One region of the Paenibacillus sp. lzh-N1 genome, then DNA from elsewhere that is predicted to be linked to it. Evidence: riboswitches for the same ligand, from Rfam matches in the RefSeq annotation. Region 1 holds a riboswitch; each other region holds the start of a gene.
What was found. Region 1 has a riboswitch for cyclic di-AMP ahead of C0638_RS19720 (3D domain-containing protein). Riboswitches for the same ligand answer to the same signal wherever they lie in the genome.
Positions count from the first base shown of each region.

Region 2: linked by a shared signal. The riboswitch ahead of C0638_RS13115 (TrkH family potassium uptake protein) and the one ahead of C0638_RS19720 (3D domain-containing protein) in region 1 are both predicted to bind cyclic di-AMP.
Region 3: linked by a shared signal. The riboswitch ahead of C0638_RS07610 (resuscitation-promoting factor) and the one ahead of C0638_RS19720 (3D domain-containing protein) in region 1 are both predicted to bind cyclic di-AMP.

Region 1 covers NZ_CP025696.1:4,373,270-4,379,119, reverse strand. Annotated here, with positions in the region: gene C0638_RS19730 (NADH:flavin oxidoreductase/NADH oxidase) at 67-1,089, opposite strand; gene C0638_RS19725 (polysaccharide deacetylase family protein) at 1,392-2,198, shown strand; gene C0638_RS19720 (3D domain-containing protein) at 2,396-3,064, opposite strand; cyclic di-AMP (ydaO/yuaA leader) riboswitch at 3,071-3,238, opposite strand; gene C0638_RS19715 (amino acid ABC transporter ATP-binding protein) at 3,482-4,204, opposite strand; gene C0638_RS19710 (ABC transporter substrate-binding protein/permease) at 4,191-5,654, opposite strand; gene C0638_RS19705 (M20 family metallopeptidase) at 5,803-5,850, shown strand, end outside.
Region 2 covers NZ_CP025696.1:2,881,869-2,887,718, reverse strand. Annotated here, with positions in the region: gene C0638_RS13125 (LysR family transcriptional regulator) at 2-907, shown strand; gene C0638_RS13120 (potassium channel family protein) at 913-1,590, opposite strand; gene C0638_RS13115 (TrkH family potassium uptake protein) at 1,609-2,949, opposite strand; cyclic di-AMP (ydaO/yuaA leader) riboswitch at 3,358-3,510, opposite strand; gene C0638_RS13105 (CPBP family intramembrane glutamic endopeptidase) at 3,772-5,502, shown strand; gene uvrC (excinuclease ABC subunit UvrC) at 5,471-5,850, opposite strand, start outside.
Region 3 covers NZ_CP025696.1:1,682,624-1,688,473, reverse strand. Annotated here, with positions in the region: gene C0638_RS07620 (HD domain-containing protein) at 1-1,145, shown strand, start outside; gene C0638_RS07615 (TatD family hydrolase) at 1,188-1,958, shown strand; cyclic di-AMP (ydaO/yuaA leader) riboswitch at 2,159-2,439, shown strand; gene C0638_RS07610 (resuscitation-promoting factor) at 2,711-3,859, shown strand; gene rnmV (ribonuclease M5) at 4,005-4,550, shown strand; gene rsmA (16S rRNA (adenine(1518)-N(6)/adenine(1519)-N(6))-dimethyltransferase RsmA) at 4,558-5,442, shown strand; gene yabG (sporulation peptidase YabG) at 5,498-5,850, shown strand, end outside.

The DNA of each region.
Region 1 (5,850 bases):
GAATGCTTAAATTTTAAGCTCTGTACACATGTTTACGCAAGCTTTGCAAAGAGGTTTCAAAAATATCTAAAAACCGCGTAGATAAGGCTCTGGGATATCTGCCTGTACTTTTAGCGCCCGTGAAGCATGCAGCGCCCAATAGGGATCACGCAGCATGGCACGCCCTATGGCTACCAGATCAGCTTCATTTTGCTGAACGACTCGGCGGGCATCCTCATAATCATCCAATAAGCCGACAGCAATGACAGGCACATTCAATTTTTCACGGACGGTATGAGCCAAATCGACCTGATAACCAGCACGCGCAGACGGGCCTCCGCTGGAGCCTATCGGACCCTCACCACCAGAAGAAATATGGAAAATGTCCACACCTGCATCACGATATCGTTCCCCTATGGCTGCTATGTATTCAACATCATATCCGTCTTGGACATATTCTTTGGCAGATATCCGCATTAGCACAGGCATATCAGCAGGAAGTACCTCTTTAACAGCACGGATCACCTCAACACCAAACAGTGACAAATCCTGCCCATACTCATCTTCTCTGGTATTGGTTAAAGGGGAATGAAATTGATGGATCAGATAGCCGTGAGCACCATGAATCTCTACCGTGTCAAAACCCGCTTCTACCGCCCGGCGAGCCCCCTCTTTGTAGGCCTGAACCAGTTCCTTGACTTCTGCTCTCGTCAAAGTGTGGGGATCTTTAAAGCGTTCACTAAAGGGGATCGAGGACGGGCCTACAGGTGTCTCAGCATCCTCGGCCTTGCGTCCGGCATGGCCTAATTGAATGGCAATTTTGGCACCATACTTGTGGACTTCCTCTACAATTTTGCGATATGCAGGAATATGTTCGTCACTCCAAATGCCCAAATCACGATCCGTAATGCGTCCATCTGGATGAACCGCTGTCATTTCCACAATTATGAGCCCAGTCCCTCCTACCGCGCGACTCACATAATGGACATAATGCCAATCCGTCGGTTTGCCGTCCTTGGCCTCCACGCTGTATTGGCACATTGGGGGCATGACAATCCGATTTTTTAATGAAAGCCCCTTTAATTGATAAGGAGTAAACAAGTCGGTCACTTTTATCCATCCTTCCCTCAATTCCAAGTATGTATCATTATGAATAGCATCCCCATTATACACCAGCTGTCACGGCATACCGAATCCTTTGTAAGGCTAAAACTTGCGAAAATGCTTCAGTTTTCGGTCATGTTTAAGAGAATATGTACGTTTACTTCGTCATCTTCACGGATACCCGCTTCATGATGTACTTCTCTTCAGCCGTGGAGGGCTTCACTCAATCACCAGCATAATTTTAATAGGACAGGTACATAATAGCTGAGAGCCCACTAGGTACCACTGCACGGAAAGGGGGAATACAAATGCGGTACAGGGGAGTGTTGCCATGTTTAGCACTGTTACTAGCATTTTCAAGTTTTCCCGTTCACGCGGACACGCCTCCCAACATTCGAACGCCCCATCCCAAGGAAGCTGCTGCCGCTACTTCGGTATATCAAAGTAAAGATCGAGCTACTCCAACATTAGCGATGCTACGAAAAAAGCATGCGGACATTTTTAAAATGTGCGGCCCGCACACCCGCCAAATTGCCTTAACCTTTGATGATGTGCCCGATTCAAGGTATACGCCGCAGGTTTTGGACGTATTACACGCAAACGGTATCAAAGCTACCTTTTTTATCGTCGGCCACCGTGCGGAAAAGCATCCGGGGATCATACGCCGCATCATCCGCGAAGGTCATGCTATAGGAAACCATTCCTATACTCATCCGGATTTCAGGAAGGCCACACCAGAACGTTTTCGCCACCAGATTACAAAAACAGAACGCATTTTAGAAGCCAGCATAGGTTTTCGACCCAGATTGATACGACCACCCTATGGTGAAATCACGGAGCCTCAAATCCAGTGGGCACGTCGTCATGGGTACATGATCGTCAATTGGAATGTGGACTCTCTAGACTGGAAGGGATTAAGCAAAACACAAATTCAGCGCAACGTGATCCCGGCTACCGGACCTGGCTCCATTATTTTAATGCATGCAGGTGGAGGTCAAAGTTCCAACTTGCAAGGCACTGTCCAAGCTTTGCCGGGTCTAATCCACTCTCTAAAAGCTAAGGGCTACAAATTTGTCACTGTCCCCCGGCTACTTCACACATCGGAACGAAAATAACAGTATGTCTAAGCTTCAAATATACCAACAACGTAAAAAGGCTGCCTTAACGAACAGAATGCTTCTGCTTGTAAGACAGCCTTTTTTAGCGATAAACGACCGGGCCTAATAAAAAGTCGTCCCAGTTATATGTTGTATGATAGATCAAGTTTACATAACTTATATTATGTTTAATCAAATCATACATAAGCACAATGCTATTTATCAATGACGTACAGTTTCACATTCTGGAAGCCGAAGTCGTTCACGAATGATTTATTGCCAGGGATAAAGATATCAATCCGCTTTCCGGTAATAGCACTGCCCTGATCACGGGCAACGGCCACAAAAGAATGATCTGGCAATCCGGGATGGGAATAACCTGTAACTAGCACCTTTGTTCCCATAGGAATGACTTTCGGGTCTACCGCAATTGTACCTAGCTTAAGCGGATTGCCGTAATAATCAACCGCACCCCATTTGCCATTTTCATCAGCTGCGGCAGAATATGCTGTAGCTTTAACATCAACTACTTTACTGTAATTGAATGTTTTGCCCCATGCTTCAATTGTTGGCTTCTCATTCGCTGGTGCTTTCTCTGTAAGAAGCTGTGGCTTCGAATCCGAAGCCGCCTTTACACTTTTTTCGTCTGGCACTTTAATTTGCAGACCTGCATATATGTTGTTGGACGCAATATCCGGGTTAGCCTTCGTCAACTCATCTACTGATACCCCATAACGTTGAGCAAGCAAAAAGAAGGTATCGCCTTCTTTGGCAGTATGAAGCGAAGCAGCATCTGCTACTCCAGCTGTCTGTGCCAGCCCTGCAATAGCTGCAGCAAGCACCGCAAATTTCATAGTTTGTCCAATATGTTTTAAATGTTTCAAAGATATGTACCTCCTCTGTTATGCCTGCGAAGTTAGCTGTCGGATTCGGACTCAGGAGAAGCCCTATGCTTGTGCAATTCACCCCTAGGCATATCCACAACATCTTATGATGCATTGGAATCATTGCCGTTGTTACGTCCCCCGCACTTCCCATGGTTTGAGCCCAGCACCTGAGTATTTATTATCATTACTGCTGCCCCGGTAAGTTTTGGCTCACTGCATAATATCACAATTTTGTAACCTTATCTGCATGAAAATGTTGGTAACCTTGAATATCATACTATACTCATTACAATTTTGTCATCAAGAATCCGTTTTCTGTTACGAAAATATGGAGATATGGTGACAAAAAGAGAAAAGCCCTCCGTGAAACATCATCACGAGAGGGCTTTGTTAATATTTCATAAAAGCATTTTCTTACAGCACTTTAGCAAGAAAATCACGGGTACGGTCATGGCTTGGAGTACCGAATACTTGCTCAGGCGTACCTTGTTCTATAATTTGACCGTTGTCCATAAAGATGATTCGATCCCCTACCTCACGGGCAAAGCCCATTTCATGCGTCACGATCACCATCGTCATGCCGCCCTCAGCGAGCTTCTTCATCACGTCCAGAACCTCTCCAACCATTTCAGGGTCAAGAGCAGAAGTAGGCTCATCGAACAGCATTACGTGCGGCTGCATGGCCAAAGCACGTGCTATCGCAATACGTTGTTTTTGACCGCCAGATAACTGGTTCGGGTAGGTATTCTTCTTATCCTCAAGACCCACGGTCCGCAGGAGCTCCAGCGCAATTTTCTCCGCTTCTTTCCCCGACTGCTTTTTCACCTGCGTTGGTGCAAGCGTCAGATTCTGCAGTATTGTTTTATGCGGAAACAGATTAAAATGCTGGAAAACCATCCCCATCTTCTCCCGAGTCGCATTAATATTATGACCACGGGCCGTAATCGGCTCACCCTCAAACAAAATTTCCCCTTCTGTTGGCTGTTCCAACAGATTCATACAACGCAAAAACGTACTTTTTCCTGAACCACTCGGACCGATAATGACGACTACTTCACCTTTGGCGATATCTATATCAATGCCTTTTAAAATTTCATTCTTACCGAATGATTTACGCAGTTGTTTAACGGTGATCACTGGCTCTCAACTTCCTTTCCCATAAACCCAACAGCTTAGATAAGCTGAATGTCATTACAAAATAAATAGCGGCTGCGATTACGAACGGACTCAAGCCTTCGTAGGTAATATTCTTAATGACCTGGGCTTGATACATAATATCCACCATCCCAATGGTCGAAATAATAGATGATTCTTTAATAATCGTAATGAACTCATTACCAATAGCAGGCAATATAGATTTAAATGCTTGCGGTAAAATGACATGACGCATTGCTTTGCCTCGTCCCATCCCGAGCGAGCGGGCAGCTTCCATCTGTCCACGGTCTACTGCCTGAATACCAGCACGGAAAATTTCAGCCAAATATGCCGAACTATTCAGTGACAACGTAATTATGCCGGACTGGAGTGGCGTAAAATTAACACCCAACGTCAAAGCAACTCCGTAATGAATGATCATGAGCTGCACCAGCATAGGTGTGCCACGCAGTATCTCTACATATGCGGTACCTAACCACTCGATAATACGAATCCCACTCATCCGCAGCAAAGATATGATCAGACCAATAATGAATCCGAATAGTACTCCAAGCGCAGACAGCAATAGAGTGTAGCCGATACCCGTAGCGTAGAAACTGCGATATTTCAAAAATATATCTACAATGCTATTCGAAGAAACTTGTCGGTCTGCAGACAGTGCACTTGCTTCTGTAGAAAACTTCTCAATCGAACCGTCTGCTTTCAGGCGAGCCAACGTTTTATTTACTGAAGCAAGCAATTCCGCATTTCCTTTACGAATGCCTACAGCAGTTTCTGCTCCTTCATCCTCAGGTACTGCCTTGGCAAGTGTTACGGTACCGTCTAGTGTGTATCCTTTAGCAACGGTATCTTCGATTACAACCGCGTTGATACGGTTGGTCCGAAGCTGGAGTACCAGATCGGATATTTTATCCAATGAGGTCACAGAAGCATTAGGCACTTTTTGCGCAATTTCTTCCTGGATACTTCCCTTCTGCGCACCGAGCTTCTCTCCTTTTAGAGCAGCCATCGTTGAATATTTGTCTTTATCCTCTGGACGTACCATAATGACTTGCTTGGAACGATAGTATACATCCGAAAAATCAATGCTCTTTCTGCGTTCATCCGTCGGTGTCATACCGGACAGTACCAAGTCTACGCGACCACTTTGCAGAGCAGGCAGCAAAGAGTCAAAACTCATGTCCTCTGGGACCATCTCCGCATTCAGATCCTTGGCGATTTCCTTGGCAATTTCAACATCAAACCCAACAATGGTATCCTGACCGTTAATAACTTTATGAAACTCATACGGCGGAAAGTCAGCACTCATGCCCACTACAAGTTTTTTCTGTGGCTTTTCTTCCGATCCGTATGCAGTGAGCATGGGAAGACCAGCCAACAGCAAGATAACCGCCGACAAAACCAGGGCGGTAAAACGATATGCCTTTTTCAATCTTTTTTTCTCTCCTTAAATTCTTTATAATAAATAAGATTGTGTCATTATAAATGAATATGCATGATTATGCAATGAATCTTATAGTACAATTTTAGTATATCTATCGCAGTACCTACATTACAGCATATATAAAGGAGTTTTTAGCATGAATTTCAAACAGACCATTCAACACACCATTGAACAGCACGCCCAG
Region 2 (5,850 bases), 1.5 Mb from region 1:
TTTGTTTGAGGATTTGAACGCTTTTGCCGTCGTTGTCGAGCAGTCCAGCTTGAATAAAGCCTCCAAACTGCTGAATTTGTCCCAACCCGCCCTGTCTCGCAAAATTGCCAAGCTGGAGGAAGAGCTGGGTGTCCATCTCTTTGATCGTCGGGGCAAACGGCTCGAAATTACATCGACTGGCCGATTTGTATATACTTTCGCGCTGGAGCAACGGCAACGTCAGCTTCGCTTCTTACAAAAGCTGTCACAGCACAAAAATGAAGCCCAGAGCATGCTTACTCTGGGCGCAAGTCTTACGACACTCCAAACGACGTTGCCTACCCTCGTCGAGGCTTTCATGAGCAAGCATCCTCAGACTGAGCTAAAGCTGCTCACCGGCAAAACGCATGAAATCGTCGCCTTTGTACGCGACAAAAAAGCAGACGCCGGCGTGGTCGGGTCTGCCATTCATGAAGCTGGATTACGCTGCATTCCGTTATTTGACGATCATTTGGAGCTAGTCGTCCCCATCGGACATGAATTAACTGTCAAGACAGGAACGGCTTCAATGAAGGACCTGCAAGGATTGCCGATGATCATTTTCTCCAAAGGAACCTGGTACCGCAGCCTGACGGATGACTTGTTCCAGCGCAGCGGCATTATGCCGGATATCCGCATGGAAATCGACTCCTTCGAGGCGATTGTACGCCTGCTTCCAACCTGCAAGGCATCCGCTTTGCTGCCCAAATCCTACTTGCGCAGCGAACTACTGCGAGATAATGGACTTACTGCATTGTACTTGCCTGATTTGAAGGAGACACGCCGAACGACCTCCCTCATATACTCAGAAACGGCCGATCTCGGCCCGACAGCACGACGCTGGATTAGCGAGACACGTGCATCGTTTGCAGGCTACCGTATGGTGTAGAGAATTTAACCCTCTTCATTGACATTAACGACCTCATCCTCAAAGCGGCCGATATTGTCATTGGAGCCGATAATGACCATAATATCGTCTGCTTTCAGCCGATCCATAGCTGTCGGCGCGATCAAGATACCATTCGCCGTATGAAGTGCCACGATGCTGCAACCAAAGCGGGTACGAGCATTTAATTCTGCTAACGTTTTGCCATTCAGACATGCAGGCACATTGAGTTCCACAATGCTGTATTCCTTGGACAGCTCCAAATAATCGAGCAGATTAGGCGTGACCAGCTGATGCGCTACCCGAATACCCATATCTCGTTCCGGATAAATGACTCGGTCCACCCCAAGCTTCTCTAACGCACGCCCATGCAGTACAGATATAGCTTTGGCTACGACTTTTCTCACACCCAGCTCCTTCAGCAAAATGGCGGTCAGGATGCTTACCTGAATATCATCACCAATTGCAACAATGCCGCAATCGAAATTACGGATGCCCAGTGACCGCAACGCATCCTCATCTGTAGCGTCCGCCACGACAGTATGTGTCAGGATCTCACTCATACTGTCTACAACATCCTCATTCCGATCAATGCCCAGCACCTCGCACCCCATATCCACCAATTGCAAAGCCAGGCTTGAGCCAAACCGTCCCAAGCCAATGACTACAAACTGCTGCGTTTTCATATCTACTCGAAAACTCCCTTACCCTATAATTATTTTACCTTCTGGATGACGATACAATTCCTTACCCTTTTTCGGTCCCAGTGCATAAGCTAGCGTGAGTGGACCCAGCCTGCCTGCAAACATCGTCAGAGTAATCACCAGCTTGCCTACAACTGACAAATCAGGTGTAAGCCCCATAGACAGCCCTACTGTACCAAATGCAGACACTGTCTCGAACAAGATCATTAGAAAATGATGATCTTCGGTTGCGGACAGAATCATCGTCACCCCAATCACGAACAGCAGCCCCAGCAAGGTAATGGTCAAAGCCTTATAAATTCGTGCCTGCGCAAGTCGGTACCGGAACAACACAATATCTTCCCGTCCCCGCAGCATCGAAAACACCGCTCCAATGAGCAGGGCAAATGTAGTGGTCTTAATCCCGCCCCCAGTGGAGCCAGGCGAAGCTCCAATAAACATGAGTATGATGATAAAAAATTGCGTAGCCTGCCGCAAGCCTGCAATGTCCAGCGTGTTGGCACCTGCGGTACGTGGAGTAACGGACTGGAATAAAGAACCCAGCATTTTACCACCCCAATCAAGCGAGCCAAGCGTCTTTGGATTCGTAAACTCAAATACAAAAATGACGAGCGTCCCGACGACAATCAGAGCAGCTGTCATGCTGAGTACCACCTTGGTATGTAAGGATAGTCTCTTACGCTTACGATAATCTGCCAGGTCTGACATCACTACAAAACCAATACCACCCGAAATAATGAGAAACATGGCTGTAAAATTAACAATCGGATCATATACATAACCTGTCAGGCTGCGAAATTCACCGAATAAATCAAAACCAGCATTATTAAACATGGAAATGGCATGCCAAATTCCAAAATAAATCGCCCTGCCGACAGGCATATCAAATGACCAGCGAATCGAAAAAATAGCTGCACATACTCCCTCAATCATCAGCGAGTACCATAGCACCTTGCGGATCAATCCAACAATTCCTTCGACAGAGGTCTGATTCATCGCTTCTTGCAAAATAAGGCGCTCCCGCAAGGAAATGCGACGTTTGAACACCAGCGCGATCAAGGTAGCCATGGTCATAAAGCCAAGACCACCGATCTGGATCAGCGCAACGATAACGATTTGACCAAAGGTTGTAAAAAAGAGCCCTGTATCCTTAACGACAAGTCCGGTTACACAGGTCGCGGATGCGGCAGTAAACAAAGCGTCTATAAACGCAAGTGGTTTTCCTGTTGTATTAGAGATGGGCAGCATTAACAATAAACTACCTATTAGAATGATAATGGCAAAGCCTGCAACGAATATCTGCGGTGGAGAAAGCCGAAGCCAGCGTGCATTGGGATTCATCTATTCATCACTTCTCTCCTAATCCTTAAAACTATAAAAACAGTGACTTAATACGGTGTAAGCCCGCTACGCGTTCCATTTATCTTCCGATCGTCGTTGCCCCTGATTTTTTTGATTTTCCAAACCTTAAGTAGCTATAATTAGCATTCCCTGAATACAGGAAGAATGCATGTCAAACACTACTCGGCTCCCTGTGCTATTGGCGAGCAGCAGCGAAGGGGGCAGAATTGTTCTGAAGAAGCGAAGCGTTTGCCTTTATCTCCGGATTTTAACCATTAAAGGGTTTATACAATCAAAAAAATCCGGGGATAACTGCAATTGGAAGAATAATCTGAACCCGCAGCGGTCTAACCAATCCAAACACTTTTATACACACAAAAAAAGACACCGGAAAACCGAGTGCCTGACTTGGTTCCTGCCCACAGCCTACGAGGTTAGCTGACGGATTCGGACAGCACAGTATGCCCTATTTACACTTCCGGTCCATCAGGATCGGCTGTAAAATTCACCCCAGTAACATGGTTCCCCCGTTTTCTCATAGAAATTCGGCTTAAATGTATATCATTACCCATATATTTCATAGGCATTGCCTCAAGATTATAATCCTTCTCTATCCAGATCACAAAACCGATTTCGCCGAAAAAACGTGAAATTGGCTTTAATTCGCGAATAGACATCGATTAATCACAGCTTATCTAATTTTATTAAAACTTTAAAGTGCTTTCACTCTATTTTCATGAATATCGCTGGTCTGTTGGCGGGAACCTGTGCAGTATGATATCTTTAATGGATGTTCTTATTTACAGATTAAGGAGGAAACTCATGAATCCTATCGGGAAACCGGTCGTGCTCACGGCCAACTTCAAAAAATTAGGCTTGCTGGGCGGGGTTGGCCTGATTTGCTTTTTTATCTTTCAATTGCTTATTCCCTCAATTAGCAATCCAAGTCCGGAATCATTGATGAATGCAAAGGTCATCAGCAAACAAGAAGCGGTCATACACGCCCTGGACTTTGCCCGTTCCGAGCTGGGCTATACGGAATCACAGCCAGAGAAGCCCGTCGTAACCTATCAGGCTGAAACAGATTTGTACGGTTATTTATCCAGAGAAAAATTGGTTCAAGAGTACGATCGTACATGGAAAAAAAATTATCCTTATGAAACCTTTCGGGTTGATTTGCCTGACTCCTCAGCGAAGGGCAAGCTGCAAATCCATGTGGATTTATCCACTGGGAAGGTCGTTAGCTTTAAACGGATCACCTCCAGCACCAATTACACACAGGCTGATGTTTCTACAGATGAACAAGCACGAAGCAGACTTGTACGTGTAGCTGAGGGTGACATGACGCTCGAAGCCAAGGAACAGGCTGCAGCAATATGGATCAAACGCTTTGGCTTTAAGCCATCTGAATTGAAGCTCGCGACCACTGAGGGGGAAGGTGGATTAAAATATACCGTGGACGAAAAGAAAATCGGCGCCTCGGTACTTACGCTGGCTTTTACTTTTGAAGACGGGGATGTTCGCTCGTTTACCCAAAGCTTTTCGGCCCCTTCGTCCTATACCGACTATGTTAAAAAGCAAACATACTGGGCGAATTGGATGACTTATGCGGGTTATGCCCTATTTAGCTTTGTCCTGGGCGTACTTGCCATTGTGTATGCGTCACTCACTCGACGACATACTTCATTTGTTCGTGGTATTTCTCTGTCCATTGTATACTTTATTGCTAGTATAGCTGGGACAATGAACATGCTACCTTTATTGCAAGCTGAAGCAGGCAGTAAGGGCATGCTTTTATTTCTTATGGTATTCCAGGTTGGTGTTACCTTCTTCATGGCTGTAGCTATCTATTTCTCCTTGGTAGGCGGTGACGGGCTTATGCGTCAGGTTGGACTAAATGCATGGCCACGTGCTAAAGAGCCAGGCTACGGACTGTATGTGCTTCGCAGTATGTATGTCGGTTACTTGTGGGCCTTCATTTTACTGGGCGTACAATCCATTTTGTTCTTTGTATTGGAGCGCACATTTAATACGTTCTCCACTACAGACGCCACGCAGTCCCCTTACAATATGGCTTATCCATGGCTATTGCCGATTATGGCTTGGATGGCAGGTATTGGAGAAGAAACTGTTTACCGTCTATTTGGTATTCCGATGGTAAAAAAAATAGTCAAGAATACGTTTGTTGCTTGTCTGATCACTACGCTTATTTGGGCACTGGGACATACGCTTTATCCGATCTATCCGGTGATTTCCAGACCTATTGAGCTGACTTTTCTTGGTTTGCTGTTTAGTTTCGTGTTCTTGCGTTACGGCTTTATCGCTGCTATGTTCAGCCACGTTATTTTTGACAGCATATTAATGGGACTTAGTGTGATAAGTCTGGGAGACACCGTGAATGTGAGCGCCGGCCTATTCTGGATCTTACTTCCGGCTATTGTAGGCTACATCATTTACTGGTTTAGTCCCAAAAAGCCTAATCGAATCATGTTTGAACCCATGAAAAAAGAGGAGCCGTATTCTACGACTCCTCCTCCCGAAGGGCAGCTATAATTTGACGAGCAAGCTTATCCCCAATAGAGAGAGGCCGGAAGTCTTCGACGCTGGCCTCTCTTATTTTTTTGAGCGATCCAAAATGCTTGAGCAGCAACTTACGCCGTTTCTCGCCGATGCCTGGAATGGAGTCCAACTGGGAAGTTACCATAGATTTGCCGCGCTGCTCGCGGTGGAACGTAATGGCAAAACGGTGAACCTCGTCCTGGATCCGTTGCAGCAGATAAAATTCCTCGCTATTGCGTGCAAGTGTCACGGCCTCAAATGTTTCTCCCATCAGTAGTTGGGAAGTTCTGTGTTTGGCATCTTTCACCAAACCACACACAGGTATAAACAAACCCAACTCAT
Region 3 (5,850 bases), 2.7 Mb from region 1:
CTTATCTTACGTTTCATGGAGCGGAGCACAGCCGGTTTTCACATTCACTGGGCGTATATGAGATTACGAGACGTATTATTTCTCAATTTGAACGTGGAGATTTTCCCGACTGGCCCAAGGAAGAAAGACTGATTGCTCTGTGTGCCGCTTTGTTGCACGATGTGGGGCACGGTCCATTTTCTCATTCAATTGAAGAAGCCTTTCATATGAACCATGAGGATTGGACATGCCGCATTGTACTGGGGGACACGAAGATCAACGCTGTGCTACGGCAAGTTGATGAGATGTTGCCCCACAAGGTCGCGGCGGTTATAGCCAAAACGTATGATAAGCCGATTGTTGTCAACTTGGTAACAAGCCCGCTGGATGCTGACCGTATGGATTATTTGTTGCGGGATGCTCATTCAACAGGTGTTAACTACGGAACAATTGATTTGGATCGTATTTTACGTTTGCTGCGTCCCCACAATGGGAGAATTGTCGTAAAAGAGTCGGGTATGCATGCAGTAGAGGATTATCTAATGTCACGCTATCAGATGTACTGGCAAATTTATTTCCATCCTGTAACACGCAGCTCAGAAATCCTGTTACGTAAAATTTTCAAGAGAGCTAAGGAATTGTTCAAAAACGGATATGAGTTTGGTTTTCTGTTGGATCCGCTGCCCGATCTATTAAAGGGAGAGCTAACAGTGGAGCAGTATTTGATGCTGGATGAGTCTTTGATTCAGACGGTATTTAGCCAATGGAAACGAGAAAAGGACGAAATTTTAAGTGATTTGAGCAGCCGTTTTATGGATCGTAGATTGTATAAATATGTAGAGATTGAAAATATGGATACAGATACCGTTGACCATATTCGAGAGGCTTTGGAAAAGGCTGGCTTGCATCCTGAATATGATCTTGAAATTGATTTTCCGACAGATCTTCCTTATGATGTGTTTCGGCAGGGCGGTTCAACGGACAACCAGATTTTACTGCTTGGACGTCAGGGCGAGGTGCGGGAAATATCCGAAGTTTCAGAAATTGTACGCTCAATAAGTGGCATTCACCGAGGAAAATATCACATGTATTTTCCCCAGAATAAATTGAACGGGGTAAAAGAAAGGCTTCCTGCCGAAATAAGGAATTATTTTGTCAAACAATAGACAAATATATAGAAATGTAAGTAAGAAAAGGAGATGAAAACCTTGGATTTATTCGACACTCATACTCACCTAGATGCGCCACAATTTGATGAAGACCGTGAAGAAGTTATAGCACGTGCTGTCGAATCAGGAGTAACACGGATGATCAATATCGGATTTAATCGTGAGACCATTCCATCCACCATGAAGCTGGCTGAGACGTATGATTTTATTTATGCAGCCGTTGGATGGCATCCGCAGGATGCCATTACAATGCAGGAGGGTGATTTAGAATGGATTGCATCGTTATGCAGTCATAAAAAGGTTGTAGCGATCGGAGAGATCGGTCTGGATTATTATTGGGATACATCACCAAAGGATGTGCAGCAGCGGGTACTTCGAAATCAAATTGGCCTGGCACGTGAGCTCAACATGCCAATTGTTATCCATAACCGGGATGCACATGAAGATATTGTGAGGATTTTACGTGAGGAAAAGGCGGGCGAGATTGGCGGAGTCATGCACTCCTTTTCTGGGAGTTGGGAGACAGCTAAAATGGTGCTGGATATGGGTTTCCACCTTTCCTTCGGCGGGCCCATAACGTTCAAAAATGCCAAGCAGCCAAAAGAGGTGCTGGCCCAGGTACCGTTGGACCGTCTGCTTATTGAAACGGACGCGCCTTACTTGACGCCTCATCCGTTTCGTGGGAAGCGAAATGAGTCGGCACATGTGAGATTGGTAGCAGAGGCAGCCGCCCAAATTATGGGAATTACGGTGGAGGAATTGGTATCCATTACGACCCAAAATGCCTTGGAACGATTTGACATTCAGTGAAAAAGCGAAAAAATCAATCAAAATAAAGAGATAGACGGAGCTAATTATGATTTTGTTGCAGGAAACTCGAGAATATTACAATTTTTTAACCGAATATTTTGAAAAATGTACTTGAAACCTGCTTTACAACATGCATGGAAACAGGATATCATCTTTTCAGTGAATTGTTGTTGAGTGTAAACATCAACAAATCATTTCATGAACCAGTCTCGCTGAGTCCCTTTTACAGGGAACGGGGGAACCGATATGGCTTACAGTACGTCCGGCGTATGTGCAAGAGATATTATCTCTTCAGTAGCCGGCTCGACCGAAATTCATTTCCTGGATGGGATTGAACAGGTAGAGAAGCCGTATTTCGATTTCTTTCTGGGTCTTCGGGGTGAATGTGAAGGCGACCGCCATGAGCGGTTGACCTAAGCTAGGGCGACTCTCTACGTCCGAACCCGACAGCTAACCCCGTAAGCGTAACAAGAGAGAAGCCATCTCGTGCATGAGTTTTCCCGCATATTCACACATGTCGGAAGCCACGAAAGAGCTCTCTAGTCTCTTTCTTTGGCTTTTTTTGTTGTGAATAAAAGAAAATCTGTCATCATACTGTGGTTAAACAGGGGAGGACAGCATGCCGCGAAGACGGGTACATGGTGCAGGACAGTCGCAGTACGGGCTTGTCTTGTAGAAAATCTGTTATAGTCACGTCAACGATCAACTATGTCTTACTCCAGACGGCGGGCTATGTAAGGAGGACGGAGGAAATGGGCATTTTCCGAAAAGAGGAGACCCATGAGTCACGCTCATCCAGCATGTCTTACGTATTACGTTGGAAGCAAGAGAATGTGCGCCAGGCTGCTTTGGTTGCTATTTTTCTAATCGCACTAACGATTATGATTTCAATTCTGATGTACACGCAATCTAAAAAACAAGTCTTTTTTGTCATCGATGGTAAGGCATCTGCGGTAGAAACCCGGGAATCCAAGCTCCAAGATTTGCTCAATGAGCATTCTATTTCACTTCAGCCGCATGATACAATTTCCATGCCGCTAAACGGGGCAGTACAGGATGGGGATCGCGTAGTCATTAAACGTGCCAATCAGGTTAAAGTATCCTCAGGCAATGAGACGAAAAAGCTGTACACAACAGAAAATACAGTAGAGGGTGCCATTCGCACTTCGGGCTATAAATTATCATCAACGGATAAAGTTTACCCTGCGTTGGATGCCTCTGTTTCATCTAACATGGACATAAAAATCGTCCGTGTAAAGAAACAGCAGGTCGAACAGAAAAAACAAGTGCCTTATCAGGTCATCAAAACGGCAGATCCAAGTCTCTATAAAGGCGATAATCGAGTCATTCAAAGTGGCAAATCGGGTGTGGTAGTCCAGCATGTTCAAAAGGTATACCATGATGGAAAATTGGTGTCCAAACAGCTGGTCAACAAGGAAGTCGCACAAAATCGTGTGGATAAGGTAATTGCGGTAGGGACTAAGAAAAAACCGGTCGTTCTAGCTGCTTCCATCGGCCCTAAAGATGCGGTTAAGGCTACAAAGGTTAGTTCGGGCAGTGCTGTCCGTAAAGCAGGTATTAATTTTAATTATAAAAAAGTTTTACAAAATGTCTCCATGACGGCGTACTCTGCCCAGGAGCCAGGTATCGGTACACGTACCGCCTCCGGCACGCGTGTCACGGAAGGACGCACCATCGCTGTCGATCCGAATGTAATTCCCATCGGCTGGTGGGTGTATATTGAAGGGGTAGGCTTCCGCCGTGCGGAGGATACCGGTGGCGCGATTAAAGGCCACAAAATCGATGTGTATTATGAGAGTTTAAGCCGGGCTAACCAATTTGGTCGTAAGCACGGTAAAACCGTATATGTTATCGGACCTGTAAAGCCGGAAATCAACTAAAACAGGTTGTGTATGTTGAGGACAATGCGATAGTATTAACAACATAGTTATGCCATGCTAAGAAGAGGATATCCTCTTCTTATTTTGTTTTCAAAAGCAGGGAAAGATAATATATGTTGCTGTGTAGCAGTGGAGGGAAACGAAGATGATCAAGGAAGTGATCGTGGTGGAAGGCCGGGATGATACGGTAGCCATTCGCCGTGCTGTCGAAGCAGATACGATAGAAACTGGCGGTTCAGCCATTAATAAAATGACGCTGCGGAAAATTGCATTGGCGCAGGAACGGCGGGGGGTCATTATTTTAACTGATCCCGATCATGCAGGGGAGCGTATCCGTAAAATTATCGCCTCCAAGGTCCCCGGCTGCAAGCAGGCTTTTATACCTGAGGCAGAGGCGACACGCAAAGGGGATATTGGCGTGGAGAATGCCTCCCCGGAAGCCATCAGACACGCTCTCGCGCGGGTACATACGACAGTGGAAGGCGCCGAACCGCTGATTGAAATGGCGGACCTGATTGACGCTGGACTTATTACTCACCCCAATGCTGCTGCACGCCGTATGGCCTTGGGGAATGTACTGGGTATTGGCTATTGTAACGGAAAGCAGCTACATAAGCGGCTCTCTGTATTTCAGATCAGTCGTGAGGAATTTGCCAGTGCGCTGGCACAAATCGAAAGTGAAGGATTGTGATATCCGTATGACAGGGATTCAAGATATAGCAACACCGCGGCGTACGAAGGAAATTATTCAAAGGCACGGTTTTTCGTTCAAAAAGAGTCTGGGACAAAACTTTCTGATTGATCAAAATATTCTGAGCAAGATCGTAAATGCTGCCGGATTGGATGATACAAAGGGCGCACTTGAGATCGGTCCGGGCATTGGAGCTTTGACCGAGAAGTTGGCGCAATCCGCTAAGGCAGTTACCGCTGTTGAGATTGACCAGCGGCTGTTGCCCATTCTTGAAGAAGTGCTGGCCCCTTACGAGCATGTAAAGGTTCGCCATGGAGACGTGTTAAAGCTGGATTTGCGTGAAGTGTTTGCAGCTGACTTTGCAGACGTGAGCAAAGTGAGTGTCGTCGCTAATCTGCCGTATTACGTCACTACACCGATTCTGATGCGTCTACTGGAGGACAAGCTTCCTTTGGAGAATATCGTCGTTATGATTCAAAAGGAGGTAGCTGAGCGCATGGCTGCGTCTCCTGGTACGAAGGATTACGGCAGCTTAAGCATAGCCGTGCAATATTACAGCGAGCCTGAGTTAGTCTGTACGGTGCCGAATACAGTATTTATTCCTCAGCCGAATGTTGATTCGGCAGTTATTCGGCTGCGTGTACGAGAAGTCCCTCCGGTGGAAGTGGTGGACGAGAAACACTTTTTTGAAGTGGTTCATGCCGCTTTTGCCCAACGTCGTAAAACCATTTCAAATAACCTGAAAAGCCGCTTCTTCACCAAAGAGAACAGGGACACGCTGGAGCCGCTGTTGCAACAAGCTGATATTGAGCCCTCCCGTCGAGGGGAAACGCTGAGTATCGAGGAATTTGCGCGTCTGAGCGCCGTGCTATTGGAGGCTGGTATATCCTAAGTTGGAACCAAACTGTGCATTCACCCATACGATATAGGAGGGGTGATACAGTGTGATGAGTTTAGGAGACTTGGTCGTTCGGAAATCGTACGGCGGTGATGTCACGTTTCGCGTTGAAGACATCCAGCGGGATAAAGCGATCATTAAGGGGACGGAATTTCGGCTACTGGCCGATTCCCCGGTGAACGATCTGGTCAGAGTGCCTGCAGACCAGATTAGCGGTAAGACTCAACAGGCCCACATTAAGGCCGGGGAGTCTCTTAATCTTTTGCAACGGGCACGCCAGCAGCAAGCTGCCCGTAGCCAGGCGGCTCTGATTGGAGAGTGGAGTGATCCGGTAGAGTCGACGTATTTTGAAATGCCAGGAAAGGTTCTTCATCTGGATGGAGATCCCGGCTATTTAAGAAA